Regions from separate parts of the Streptomyces sp. NPDC096046 genome, predicted to be linked through region 1. Evidence: riboswitches for the same ligand, from Rfam matches in the RefSeq annotation. Region 1 holds a riboswitch; each other region holds the start of a gene.
The links. A riboswitch is a leader RNA that binds a small molecule or an ion and turns the genes downstream of it on or off. The one in region 1 is predicted to bind cobalamin.
Positions count from the first base shown of each region.

Region 2: linked by a shared signal. The riboswitch ahead of ABTX62_RS17970 (cobalamin biosynthesis protein) and the one ahead of ABTX62_RS35010 (SCO2321 family membrane protein) in region 1 are both predicted to bind cobalamin.
Region 3: linked by a shared signal. The riboswitch ahead of ABTX62_RS06675 (energy-coupling factor ABC transporter permease) and the one ahead of ABTX62_RS35010 (SCO2321 family membrane protein) in region 1 are both predicted to bind cobalamin.
Region 4: linked by a shared signal. The riboswitch ahead of ABTX62_RS07870 (ribonucleoside-diphosphate reductase subunit alpha) and the one ahead of ABTX62_RS35010 (SCO2321 family membrane protein) in region 1 are both predicted to bind cobalamin.

Region 1 is NZ_JBEOSZ010000068.1:25,102-28,301, forward strand. It holds gene ABTX62_RS35000 (CbiQ family ECF transporter T component) at 1-105, opposite strand, end outside; gene ABTX62_RS35005 (SCO2322 family protein) at 98-733, opposite strand; gene ABTX62_RS35010 (SCO2321 family membrane protein) at 730-1,941, opposite strand; adenosylcobalamin-variant (AdoCbl-variant) riboswitch at 2,064-2,152, opposite strand; gene ABTX62_RS35015 (SAM-dependent methyltransferase) at 2,616-3,200, shown strand, end outside.
Region 2 is NZ_JBEOSZ010000018.1:61,330-64,529, reverse strand. It holds gene ABTX62_RS17975 (cobyric acid synthase) at 1-1,026, opposite strand, end outside; gene ABTX62_RS17970 (cobalamin biosynthesis protein) at 1,028-1,963, opposite strand; cobalamin riboswitch at 2,064-2,183, opposite strand; gene ABTX62_RS17965 (hypothetical protein) at 2,337-2,558, opposite strand; gene ABTX62_RS17960 (inorganic phosphate transporter) at 2,593-3,200, opposite strand, start outside.
Region 3 is NZ_JBEOSZ010000005.1:133,492-136,691, reverse strand. It holds gene ABTX62_RS06680 (serine/threonine-protein kinase) at 116-1,570, shown strand; cobalamin riboswitch at 1,699-1,883, shown strand; gene ABTX62_RS06675 (energy-coupling factor ABC transporter permease) at 1,914-2,615, shown strand; gene ABTX62_RS06670 (energy-coupling factor ABC transporter substrate-binding protein) at 2,612-2,980, shown strand; gene cbiQ (cobalt ECF transporter T component CbiQ) at 2,987-3,200, shown strand, end outside.
Region 4 is NZ_JBEOSZ010000006.1:136,166-139,365, forward strand. It holds gene mctP (monocarboxylate uptake permease MctP) at 1-935, shown strand, start outside; cobalamin riboswitch at 1,087-1,212, shown strand; gene ABTX62_RS07870 (ribonucleoside-diphosphate reductase subunit alpha) at 1,337-3,200, shown strand, end outside.

The DNA.
Region 1 (3,200 bases):
GGGGTTGGTGGTGCGGGTGGCCGCGGTGCCGAGGGAAAGGGACCAGAGCCACCAGGCACCGGGGTGCAGTTGAGCCCGGTGCCGGTGCCGGGTGCCGCTACCCACGCCGTCGTACCTGCCAGGTCGCCGCCCCGCCCAGGAGCACCACCAGCGCGACGCCCGCGACCAGACCCAGGGACGGCCCGCCGTCCGACGGGGAGTCCCTCCCCGCTGCGGGCTTCTGTTGCCGCTGCTTCGGGGAGACCTGTTCGCCGCAGCCCTTCTCCGGATAGCCCGAGATCGCGCACAGCAGGGCGTTGGTGTCGTAGCGCAGCGGCTTGGCCACCACGGCCAGGGCCTCGGCCGTCGTCGCGTCGGGGGAGACCCGGGCGCAGGCCGTGCGGGCGGGGGGCGGGGACGCGCCCCCGGGGGCGTCCGACGGTGTGCCGAAGTCGATGACCAGGGCCACTCGCTTCCTGCCGTCCCGCGCGGGCGTCTTCGCGCAGATCGTCGCGAAGTCGGCGGTGCCGCGCGGCCGGACCGCGCTCGCGGAGTCCTCGCTCACCGCGAAGCGGAAGCCCTGGACGTCGCCGTCGGAGGGGCGGACCAGGGACGGGCCCTGGGTGGCGTAGACCCAGCGGCCGGCGTCGCGCTCCCAGAACGACCAGTACCGGTACCCGGCGGCCTGCGCCTGGCCCGCTCCCGCACACAGCAGGAGCGAGGCCAGCAGGAGCAGAACGGCCCGGCGGATCACAGCTGCCGCTGCTTCTTGCGGCCGGTGAACAGGAAGCCGATGCCGATCCCGGCGACGAGGCAGACGCCGACGTACCACCAGACCCCGAAGAAGCCGTCCGAGCCGGAGTCCTTCTCGTCGTCCGAGGCCTTGGTCTTCCCGTCCGTCCGCGGGGCCGGGCCCGTCGCGTTGAGCTGCTTCACGAGGTCCGCGCCGCCGAAGTCGCGGGGGTCCGTGCCCGTCGCGTGGGCGGCGAAGATCAGCTGGGCGTAGGCGGCCGGACCGCTCTGCGAGGCCCAGGAGGCGGAGTTCTCCTCCAGCCACCGCACGGACTTCTCCGCCTGCCCGGCGTCCCCCCGTGCGGCGAGCGCGACGACCGCGTCGGCGGTGTTGCCGAAGTCGGGCTGGGGCTCGGCACCCGCCAGGGCGGACATGAGGTGGTGGCCGTCCTCGGCGAGGGCGGCGGTGAGATAGCCCGCGCCGTTCGCCGCCGCCTGCTCGGGCGTGGTGGCCTTCTCGCAGGTCGCGTCGGACTTCTTGCCGGGCTTGACGACCATGCCCCGGCCCAGCGCCCCGAGTACACCGGCCGCCGTGGCGTCGGCGTTGGCGGCGAGCCTGCCCTTCTTGTCCGGCTGGAACGCGAACGCGCCGTCGCCGTCACCGCCGCAGGGCAGCGCGAGCTTCAGCAGGGCGTCGTAGGGCGATTCGCCGTCCTTCTCGACCCGGTCCGGCTTCTCGCCCGCGGCGGCGAGCGCCCCTATGACGACCGACGTCGAGTTGGTGTCGCTGGCCCCGCCGGGCGCGTAGCCCCAGCCGCCGTCCTCGTTCTGCACGGACTTCAGCCAGCCGACGGCCTTGCCGGTGACGTCGTCGTGCCCGCCGAGTGCGGCGAGGGCCTGCACGGCGGCGGACGTGGCGTTGGTGTCGAGCATGGTCTTGGCGTCGCACGCGGTGGCGGGGTCGGGGCGGTACGAGGCGAAGGAGCCGTTCTCGCACTGCTGGCGCACCAGCCACCGCACGGACTTCGCGGCCGGCTTCACCCCCACCGTGTCCTGCGCGAGCAGCGCGAGCGACTGGCGCCAGACGCCGTCGAACTTCGGGTCCGAGTCGCCGTACAGGGCGGAGGGGAACGCCTGGGACGGCGACGGGGACGGGGCGGCGGCGGCCGGGGGTGCGGCGCCGATCACGGCGACGGCGGCCAGGACCGCGGCGCTGCGGCGGACGTTCATGATCGGCGGGTGCCTCTCCCTGTGGGGGAGCCGGGCAGCACGGGACACCCCGGCGGCTCGGCTCCGTATACCTCGACGGTGCCGCGCACCGGCGGTCTGCCGGGCACGTGAGCCGGTCACGAACCGTACGGGGCGATCCGGCTCACCGCCTCGGCGACGGTTTACGGTTGCGGGTCAGCGCCGGAATTGCACCGGCTTCCCCCCGTACGGTGTGATGACGACCCGCTTACTGTACCCGCACGTAGGAATCGGGCCGAGGGGGCCTGGTGGAGGGGCCTCGCCCCGCGCTGCGGGGGTCCGGGCCATGCGGTGGGCCGTGCCCCCGGGACGACCGGGACCTCGGCCTGCGCGGTGGCTCGGTCTGGTGTCGGCCGGTGTGCCGGGGGGCCGTGACGTCGTGCGCGGCGACGGAGGCGCCGGCGTGGGGGTCTCGCCCCGCGCTGCGGGTCGGTATCGGCTCCCTCTCCGCACCAGCCGGTGCCACACTCACCGCCCTTCTCGCCGGCCCGCCGCCACTCACGCGACCGGCCCCGGGCGAGGCCGCGCGGGCGGGATACCGGCCCGGAGACGTGCCGAGCGGCGACGAACTCCTGCGCGCTGCCCAGGAGTTGATCCTCCTCAGGGCGCGGACCGGCTAACGTGGGGTTCCCCGACCTCACACGCCAGGAGCGTCCATGACCGACCAGGTGGAGAACGCCGAGCAGGAGCCGTTCCCCAAGATCGACACCTCGGTACCGCACTCGGCCCGGATCTGGAACTACTGGCTGGGCGGCAGGGACAACTACGAGGTCGACCGGGTGGCCGGTGACGCGTTCCGCGAGATCTTCCCCGGCATCGAGACCGGGGCCCGCGCCGCCCGCTACTTCCTCGCCCGGGCCGTGCGCCACCTGGCCGGCGAGGAGGGCATCCGCCAGTTCCTGGACATCGGCACCGGGCTGCCCAACGTGGACAACACCCATCAGATCGCCCAGCGGGTGGCCCCGGAGAGCCGGATCGTCTACGTCGACAACGACCCGCTGGTGCTGGCCCATGCCCGTGCCCTGCTGACCAGTACGACGGAAGGCGTCACCAACTACGTCGACGCGGACCTGCGCGAGCCGGACACGATCGTCCGGGAAGCCGGGAAGACCCTCGACTTCGACCGGCCCGTCGCCCTCATGCTGATGGGCATCCTGGGCCACATCGAGGACCACGCCGAGGCCCGCTCGATCGTGCGCCGGCTGGTGGACGCCCTGCCCCCCGGCAGTTACCTGGTGCAG
Region 2 (3,200 bases), on a different contig from region 1:
GCGGGCCAGCGCGTCGGCGAGGCCGCGCTCGCGCAGCCACTCCAGCGCGAGGACCGTCCCGCGGGTGCCGGGCACGATGACGAGGTCGGCGTCGGACAGTTCCTCCGGCCGGTCCACGAACCGCACCACGACGCCCGGTTCGGCCGCCAGCGCGTCCACATCGGTGAAGTTGGACATGAGCGGCACGGCGCAGACCGCGACGCGCAGCACGTCCTCGCCGACCGGCGGGGCGACCAGGGACTCCCGCACCGCTCCCCGCAGTGAAACCCTCCCCCAAGCTCTCGACTCCGCTCGAGCAGGGGGGACCCCCATCCCGTCCTCCTCGTCGATCCCGAGGCCGTGGCGGAACGGCAGTACGCCGTACGTACGCCGCCCGGTCAGGTCGCGCAGCATGTCCAGACCCGGCTCCAGCAGGGAGACGTCCCCGCGGAACTTGTTGACGAGGAACCCGGCGACGCAACGCTGGTCCTCGGGCGACAGCAGCGCCACCGTCCCGAAGAACGAGGCGAACACCCCACCCCGGTCGATGTCGCCGACGACGAGCACGGGCAGCCCGGCGTTCCGGGCGATCCCCATGTTCACGATGTCCGTCCGCCGCAGGTTGATCTCGGCGGGAGAACCGGCCCCCTCACAGATCACCGCGTCATACGTGCCCCGCAACTGCTCCAGGCAGTCCAGCACCGTCCCGAGCAGTCTCCGCTGCCGCCCGCCGTGGTACCCGCGCGCACTCATCTCCCCGACCGGCTTGCCCAGCAGCACGACCTGACTGCTCTGCTCACCCCCGGGCTTGAGCAGCACGGGATTCATCAGCGCGGTCGGCTCGATGCGGCAGGCCTGCGCCTGCATGGCCTGCGCCCGCCCGATCTCGGCCCCCTCCTTCGTCACGAAGGAGTTCAGGGACATGTTCTGCGCCTTGAAGGGCGCGACCTTGACGCCCTGCCGCACCAGCCACCGGCAGATCCCGGCGGTCACGACGCTCTTGCCCGCGTCGGAGGTGGTACCGGCGACGAGAAGACCACCGCTCACGTCATTTCCCCCTCTTGAGCAACCGCGCGCCGGAGCACACCCCGAGCGCGAGCCAGGTGACGCGCCGCGACAGCCGCACGGCCCGTTCGACATCGCGCGTGCCGACGGCACGCCCTTGCGTGTTCAGCACGGGCCGGTGCTCCACCCGCCCGCCGTACGAGAGCGTCCCGCCCAGCCGCACCCCGAGAGCCCCCGCGAAAGAGGCCTCCACCGGACCGGCGTTGGGGCTCGGATGCTTCGCCGCGTCGGCCCGCCAGGCCCGCACGGCGCCCCGGGGGTCCGGCCCGGCCAGGGCCGCGAGGACCGCGGTCAGCCGCGCTCCCGGCCAGCCCGCGACATCGTCCAGCCGCGCGGAGGCCCACCCGTACCGCCGGTAGCGGGCGGATTTGTGTCCGACCATCGCGTCCAGGGTGTTGACGGCCCGGAACCCGAGCAGCCCCGGCACCCCGCCGACGGCTCCCCACACCAGGGCCCCCACCACCGCGTCGGAGGTGTTCTCGGCGACCGACTCGACCACGGCCCGGGCGATCCCGTCGGCGTCGAGGGCCTGCGGGTCCCGCCCGCACAGACGCGGCAGCCGGGCCCGGGCCGTCTCGACGTCACCGGCCTCCAGGGCACGCCCGACGGCACGCGCCTCCCGGGCGAGCGAAGTCCCCCCGACGACGGCCCAGGTGGCGGCACCCGTCAGCGCGACGGAGGTGACGGAGGAGGTCCGCACGGCACGCGCGGCGACGGAACCGAGGGCGACGGCCCCCGAGGTGCACACGGCGGTGTGCAGCGCGCCCCACCCGCGGTGGTCCCGCCACAACACCCGTTCCACGGCGCCCGCGGCCCGTCCGAACGCGGCGACCGGATGCCCTCGGCGAGGATCACCGAGCAGCAGGTCACCGATCAGACCGGCGGCGGCGCCGTACGCGAAGACGCGACCGGCACCCATGGGCTCAGCCGGCCGGAAGGGCAGGCGGAGGTGGGGTGCTGGAACGGGATCGGCAGCCGCGCATGGCGATACGTGTCCTCACTCAGGGTGTCCACGCCCTGGTTCGACGAGACCGGCGGCGAGAGTTCCTGGCTCCCGGGGATCGTCACCCCGGTGACAGTGGCGGGACCGCGCCGGAATCTCACCGGCTTCCTCTCCTGCCGCCGTACTGGCCCCGGCAGTCCACCACGGCCGGCAACCCCCGTCAACTTGCCGTTGACCTGCGAGGGGAGAGTGTGGAGAACCCCACACCGGCCCCTTCCCGCACACGACGACCGGGCGGCGCGGGACCGAAGTCCCGCACCGCCCGGCGGACACGAGGTGTGTCGGGCCGTCAGGCCACGATCAGGTAGATCCCGTAGCCCACGGCCGCCGCGCACGCCGCGAAGCACGTGTACGCTCCCGTGACCGCGAGCCCGGCGGACCCGCCCTGCGCCACCGCGCGCTCGCGGCGCGACAGGCCGGTGATGCCGAGGGTGAACAGGCCGACGAGGGCCACGGTGGCCACGAGGCTGACACCGAAGACGGAGCCGAGGGCCGCCCAGTCGATCTTCATATCGGAGACTCTTCCTTGTAACCGGTGGGCGGGGTCAGACCGTCGTGGTCGTGGTCGGCGTCCGTTCGGCGGTGGCCTGGGCCGGGAACGGGTGGACCGGCTCCTCGGCGACCGTGCCGCCCGCGGGCGGCGGCGTCACCGCGGCCATCGCCGCGGTCACCACACCGGCCGGCTCCGCCGCGTCGGTGTCGTTGACGTTCGTGTGGTCGACGACCTCACGCCGCGACAGCTTCCAGATCGCCGCGCTGGAGGCGATGAGGAAGACGGCCACCACGGCGGTGCCCCAGTTGCCGAAGCCGGTGACGTACTCGGCGAGGGCGGCCACCAGGGCGGCCGCCGGCAGCGTCAGGCCCCAGGCGACGAACATCCGCGTCGCGGTGGACCAGCGCACCACTCCGCCCTTGCGGCCGAGTCCCGCGCCCATGACCGAACCGGACACGGAGTGCGTCGTGGAGAGGGAGAAGCCGAGGTGCGAGGAGGCCAGGATGACCGTGGCCGCGGAGGTCTGGGCGGCGAAGCCCTGCTGCGGCTGGAGGTCGGTCAGTCCCTTGCCCATGGTGCGGATGATGCGCCAGCCACCCAGGTACGTGCCGAGCGCGATGGCGAGACCCGCCGAGAGGATGACCCACATGGGCGGGTCGG
Region 3 (3,200 bases), on a different contig from region 1:
GCGGTGGAGATCATGGGGCTCGCCGCGCCGGTATCCTGGGTCGGCTGCGGCACCCCCCACCAACCCCCGTGCGAGAGCGGGGAGTTCGGCCTGCGGCGATGACCTTCCCACACGCATGAGACGAGGACGAGTGCTGCTAGCGGGCCGCTACCGGCTGGATGTTGAGATCGGGCGCGGTGGAATGGGCGAGGTCTGGCGTGCGTACGACGAGACGCTCGCCAGAGCGGTGGCCGTCAAGCTGCTGCTGCCCCAGGACACCGACGCCACGGCAACCTCCCGGTTCCGTCTGGAGGCTCAGACCGCCGGGCGCCTCAACCACCCCAACGTGGTGGGCGTCCTGGACTTCGGCGAGTACGACAACCGGCTGTACCTGGTGATGGAGCTGGTCGAGGGCGACAGTCTCGCCGGGGTGCTGAACGGCTCCGGCGCGTTGCCCGCCGAGCGGGTGGCCCACCTCGCGGCGCAGGCGTCGGCGGGGCTCGCCGCCGCGCACGGGCAGGGCATCGTGCACCGCGACGTCAAACCCGCCAACCTGCTGCTCGACGCCAACGGCACGCTGAAGATCGGCGACTTCGGCATCGCGCGGTTCCTGGACGACCCCGGCGCCGCGCTGACCGCCACCGGCCAGATCGTCGGCACCGGCCTCTACCTCGCGCCCGAACGGGCCCTGGGCAAGCCCGCCGGGCCCGCCTCCGACATGTACTCCCTGGGCTGCGTGCTCTACCAGCTCCTCAGCGGCCGCCCGCCGTTCCAGGCCGACACCGCCGTCGCCCTGCTCCACCAGCATCTCGACTCGGCCCCCGTGCCGCCTCGCGAACTCGGGGTCTCCGGACTGCCACCGGCGTTCGAGAACTACCTTCTCGGCCTGCTCGCCAAGCAGCCCGAGGAGCGGCCCACCGCCCAGCAGGCCGCCGAGTGGTTCGCCGGGGGCGCCTGGCGGGGCCTGCCCGAGCCGCTGCCGGAGGTCTCGCCGCCGCTGCGGCCGAAGACCGCGTCCGCGGCGCCGTCCGCCGTGCCGGGCCCGTACGACGAGACCAGCAGCCCGACCACATACGCGCTGCCCGCGACCACGGGACACCGCACCGCGGCCCGGGCGGCCCAGGCGGGTCGTTCGGGGCGTTCACGCGGGCCGGGCGGCCCCGGCAACCGCTCCCGGATGGCCGCGACGGCCGCCGCCGCGGCGCTCTTCCTCGCCGCGATGCTCCTCGGCATGCGCTGGTTCTCGCCCGACACCACCACGGAGGGCACGGAACCCGACGCGTCCCCGTCCGCGAGCAGCCCCGCCGCCACGCCCGCCACCGACTCCGCCACGTCTGTCTCCTCCGACCCGGACACCGGCCCGGCAGCCGCCCCGGGGACCGCCGGCACGCCGGGCACCGGCACCGTGGCCGATGTCACTCCGTCCACGCCGGCCGCCTCCCCGACCCCCTACGCGCCCGAGTCCGGCACCCCGACTCCCGCCGGGGAAGCGGGCGACGGCGGCCCGGAGCAGCCGAAGCCGCAGAAGCCGCGCCCCGCCGGGGAAGAGGGGGAGAGCGACGACGGCGGAGACGACGGGGGCGACGACTGACGCGGCCCGGACAGCGCGCGACGGGGTCCTTCCCGCAGCACGTGGATCAGCCGGGGGATGCGCCGGTGTGCGAGCGGACGCCCCCTCGCGCGCCCCCGGGGTGGCTTGTCATCGCCCTTACCCCGGCCTTATTGTCACCAGGCCTTGGTGAACGGGAAATCCGGTGTGATGCCGGTGCGGCCCTCGCCACTGTGAATCGGGAAGTCCGGCTCCGGCCCTCACGGGCAGCCACTGGGTCAACGCGACCCGGGAAGGCGGAGTTCGGGCGGTGGTACCCGTCAGCCAGGAGACCGGCCAAGGCGCGTCAACCATCCACGAGGTGCTGGAGAGGGTCTGCTGAGCCATGCACATTGCCGAGGGTTTCCTTCCTCCGGCGCACGCGGTCGCCTGGGGCGTCGCGTCGGCGCCATTCGTCGTCCACGGGGTCCGGTCACTCACCCGTGAAGTGCGCGAGCACCCCGAGAGCACCCTGCTCCTCGGTGCGTCCGGCGCCTTCACCTTCGTCCTGTCCGCCCTGAAACTGCCCTCTGTCACCGGCAGTTGCTCACACCCCACCGGCACGGGCCTCGGAGCCATCCTGTTCCGGCCGCCCGTCATGGCGGTGCTGGGCACCATCACCCTGCTCTTCCAGGCGCTGCTGCTCGCGCACGGCGGCCTGACCACGCTCGGCGCCAACGTCTTCTCGATGGCGATCGTCGGCCCCTGGGCCGGATACGCCGTCTACGCCCTGCTGCGGCGCTCCAACGCGCCGCTGATGGTGGCCGTGTTCTCCGGCGCGTTCGTCGCCGACCTGTCCACCTACTGCGTCACCAGCGTGCAGTTGGCGCTCGCGTTCCCCGACCCGGGCAGCGGGTTCCTCGGCGCGCTCGGCAAGTTCGGCTCCATCTTCGCCGTGACCCAGATCCCGCTCGCGGTGAGCGAGGGTCTGCTGACGGTGCTGGTGATGCGGCTGCTGGTGCAGTCCAGCAAGGGCGAGCTGACCCGGCTGGGCGTGCTCCGCGCCAAGATGCAGACCCGGACCGAGGCCGAGGCGGTGACCCGATGAGCAGGAACACGAAGATCAACCTGGTGCTGCTGTTCATCGTGGCCGCGCTCGCCGTGCTGCCGCTGGCCCTCGGGCTCGGCGACCACAAGGAGGAGCCGTTCGCGGGCGCCGACGGTGAGGCGGAGTCCGCGATCACCGAGATCGAGCCGGACTACGAGCCGTGGTTCTCCCCGCTGTACGAACCGCCGTCCGGGGAGATCGAGTCGGCCCTGTTCTCCCTCCAGGCGGCTCTCGGCGCCGGTGTCCTCGCCTACTACTTCGGCCTGCACCGGGGGCGGCGGCAGGGCGAACAGCGCGCCCTGGAGCGGGAAGCCGGGAACGTGCCCGCCGGCGCCGCCGGGAAGTCCGCCGACGGGCAGGACTGAGTCGGGGTGCTGCCGATCGACGCGGCGGCGCACAGCAGTCGCTGGCGCCGCCGCCACCCCGTGGACAAGGCCGTGCTCGGACTCGGCCTGACCGTGCTCGCGATCTCGCTGCCGCCCTGGCCGGGCGCGGCCCTGGTGCTGGTGGCGGCCGTGGTGCTGCTGCTGGGACCGGCGGGCGTGCCGGGCCGGCGGCTGTGGCGCGCCTACCGGGTGCCGCTGG
Region 4 (3,200 bases), on a different contig from region 1:
AGGCCTACAGCCAGACCAACCCGGCCACGGGTGCGCCGCGCGGCGCGCTGGTGCCGTCGGAGGCGGGCCAGTGGACCTACGCCACACTGGCGCTGGGCTCCGCCCTGGCCCTCTTCATGTACCCGCACTCGATCACGGCGACGCTGTCCTCGAAGAGCCGTGACGTGATCCGCCGCAACACCACGATCCTGCCGCTGTACTCCCTGATGCTGGGTCTGCTCGCGCTGCTCGGGTTCATGGCGATCGCGGCCGGCATCAAGGTGCAGAACGGCCAGCTGGCCATTCCGCAGCTGTTCGAGACGATGTTCCCGGACTGGTTCGCGGGCGTGGCGTTCGCGGCGATCGGCATCGGCGCTCTGGTGCCCGCGGCCATCATGTCCATCGCGGCCGCGAACCTCTTCACCCGCAACATCTACAAGGACTTCATCAAGCCGGACGCCACACCGGCGCAGGAGACCAAGGTCTCCAAGCTGGTCTCCCTGCTGGTGAAGGTGGGCGCCCTGGCCTTCGTGCTCACCATGGACAAGACGGTCGCCATCAACTTCCAGCTCCTGGGCGGCATCTGGATCCTGCAGACCTTCCCGGCCCTGGTCGGCGGCCTGTTCACCCGCTGGTTCCACCGCTGGGCACTGCTCGCGGGCTGGGCGGTCGGCATGATCTACGGCACTGCCGCCGCGTACGGTGTGGCCTCCCCGACCCAGAAGCACTTCGGCGGCAGCGCGAAGGAGATCCCCGGCATCGGGGAGATCGGGTACATCGGCCTCACGGCGTTCGTCCTGAACGTCGTCGTCACCGTCGTCCTGACCTTCGTCCTGAAGGCCGTGAAGGCCCCCGAAGGCATCGACGAGACCAAGCCGGAGGACTACACGGCGGACGCGGGCGACCCGGGGGTCCAGGTGGAGCTCCCGCCCGCGACCGCCGGTAGCGCCCATTAGGGGCGCGGGAAACCGCGCGAACGACCGCACACCACCCGCAGCGGGCCGCCGTGAGAAGGATTCACGGCGGCCCGCTGTCATGTGGAGTTGACGCTCTGACACCAGCACGACACAACATCTGGGGGTGCCATGCGCGCCCGGCACAAGATGTATGCTCATGCTCGCTGTCGCCGCAGGGGAATCCGGTGCGAATCCGGAACTGTCCCGCAACGGTGTACTTGTGCACGTTTCGTGCACACGAATCAGTCCGAGGACCTGCCGACAGCGCACCCGGCCACCCGGCCGGTGTGCTCCGACGTCCGGGCCTCGTGGAATGGGCCGGTGGACGCGACGCCGCGTGCGCTCGTGTGCTGCCCCCTGCCCTCGACGAGGCCCCGTGCCGAGCGAGGGAGAGCCCCCACGTGACCATCGCGCCAGCCGAACCGGTCTCAGCCGCCGAAGAAACGCAGGACGCTCCCGGAGCCGCGTTGCTACGGACCCTGACCGAGCTGACCGCCGACCTCCCCGACACCGACCCCGGCCGGGTCGCCGCCGCCGCGCTGCGCGGCCGGTCCGCCCAGGGCGACGAGACGGAGTTGCGGGAGCTGGCGACGGAGGCCGCGGCCGGTCTGATCTCCGAGGAACCCGCGTACTCCCGGCTGGCCGCCCGGCTGCTGACCATCGGCATCCGCGACGAGGCCGCCTCGCAGGGCGTCACCTCCTTCACCGAGTCCGTCGCGGCCGGCCACCGCGAGGGCCTCATCGCCGACCGCACCGCCGAGTTCGTGCGGCTGCACGCCGCCCGGCTCGACGCGCTCGTCGACACCGGCGCCGACGACCGCTTCGGTTACTTCGGCCTGCGCACCCTGCACAGCCGCTACCTGCTCCGGCACCCGCTCACCCGCAAGGTCGTCGAGACGCCCCAGCACTTCATGCTGCGCGTCGCCGCCGGTCTGGCCGAGGACGACACCAGCCGCTCGGTGGACGAGGTCGCCGCGCTCTACGCGCTCATGAGCCGCCTCGACTACCTCCCCTCCTCCCCCACCCTCTTCAACTCGGGCACCCGGCACCCGCAGATGTCGTCCTGCTACCTCCTCGACTCCCCCAAGGACGAGCTGGACTCCATCTACGACCGCTACCACCAGGTGGCCCGGCTATCGAAGCACGCCGGTGGCATCGGACTGGCCTACTCCCGCATCCGTGCCCGCGGTTCGCTGATCCGCGGCACCAACGGGCACTCCAACGGCATCGTCCCGTTCCTGAAGACCCTCGACGCCTCGGTCGCCGCCGTGAACCAGGGAGGCCGCCGCAAGGGCGCCGCCGCCGTCTACCTGGAGACCTGGCACTCCGACCTCGAGGAGTTCCTGGAGCTGCGCGACAACACCGGCGAGGACGCCCGCCGTACGCACAACCTGAACCTCGCGCACTGGGTTCCGGACGAGTTCATGCGGCGTGTGAACGCCGACAAGCAGTGGTCGTTGTTCTCCCCCTCGGACGTGCCCGAGCTGGTCGACCTGTGGGGTGAGGAGTTCGACGCCGCCTACCGGGCGGCCGAGGCGAAGGGCCTGGCGAAGAAGACGCTCCCGGCGCGCGAGCTGTACGGCCGGATGATGCGCACCCTCGCGCAGACCGGCAACGGCTGGATGACCTTCAAGGACGCCGCCAACCGCACCGCCAACCAGACGGCCGAGCCCGGCCACGTCGTGCACTCCTCCAACCTCTGCACGGAGATCCTGGAGGTCACCGACGACGGGGAGACGGCGGTCTGCAACCTCGGCTCGGTCAACCTGGGTGCCTTCGTGAGTGACGGGGACCTCGACTGGGAGCGCCTGGACGATACCGTCCGCACGGCCGTGACCTTCCTCGACCGGGTCGTCGACATCAACTTCTACCCCACCGAGCAGGCGGGCCGCTCCAACGCCCGCTGGCGTCCGGTCGGCCTGGGCGCGATGGGCCTCCAGGACGTCTTCTTCAAGCTGCGCCTGCCCTTCGACTCGCCCGAGGCCAAGGCCCTGTCCACCCGGATCGCCGAGCGCATCATGCTCGCCGCCTACGAGGCTTCGGCCGACCTCGCCGAGCGGAGCGGTCCGCTGCCGGCCTGGGAGAAGACCCGCACGGCCCGGGGCGTGCTGCATCCCGACCACTACGACGTGGAGCTCACCTGGCCCGAGCGCTGGGCGGCCCTGCGCGAGCGGATCGCGACGACCGGCCTGCGCAACTCCCTGCTCCTCGCCATCGCGCCCACGGCCACGATCGCCTCGATCGCGGGCGTGTACGAGTGCATCG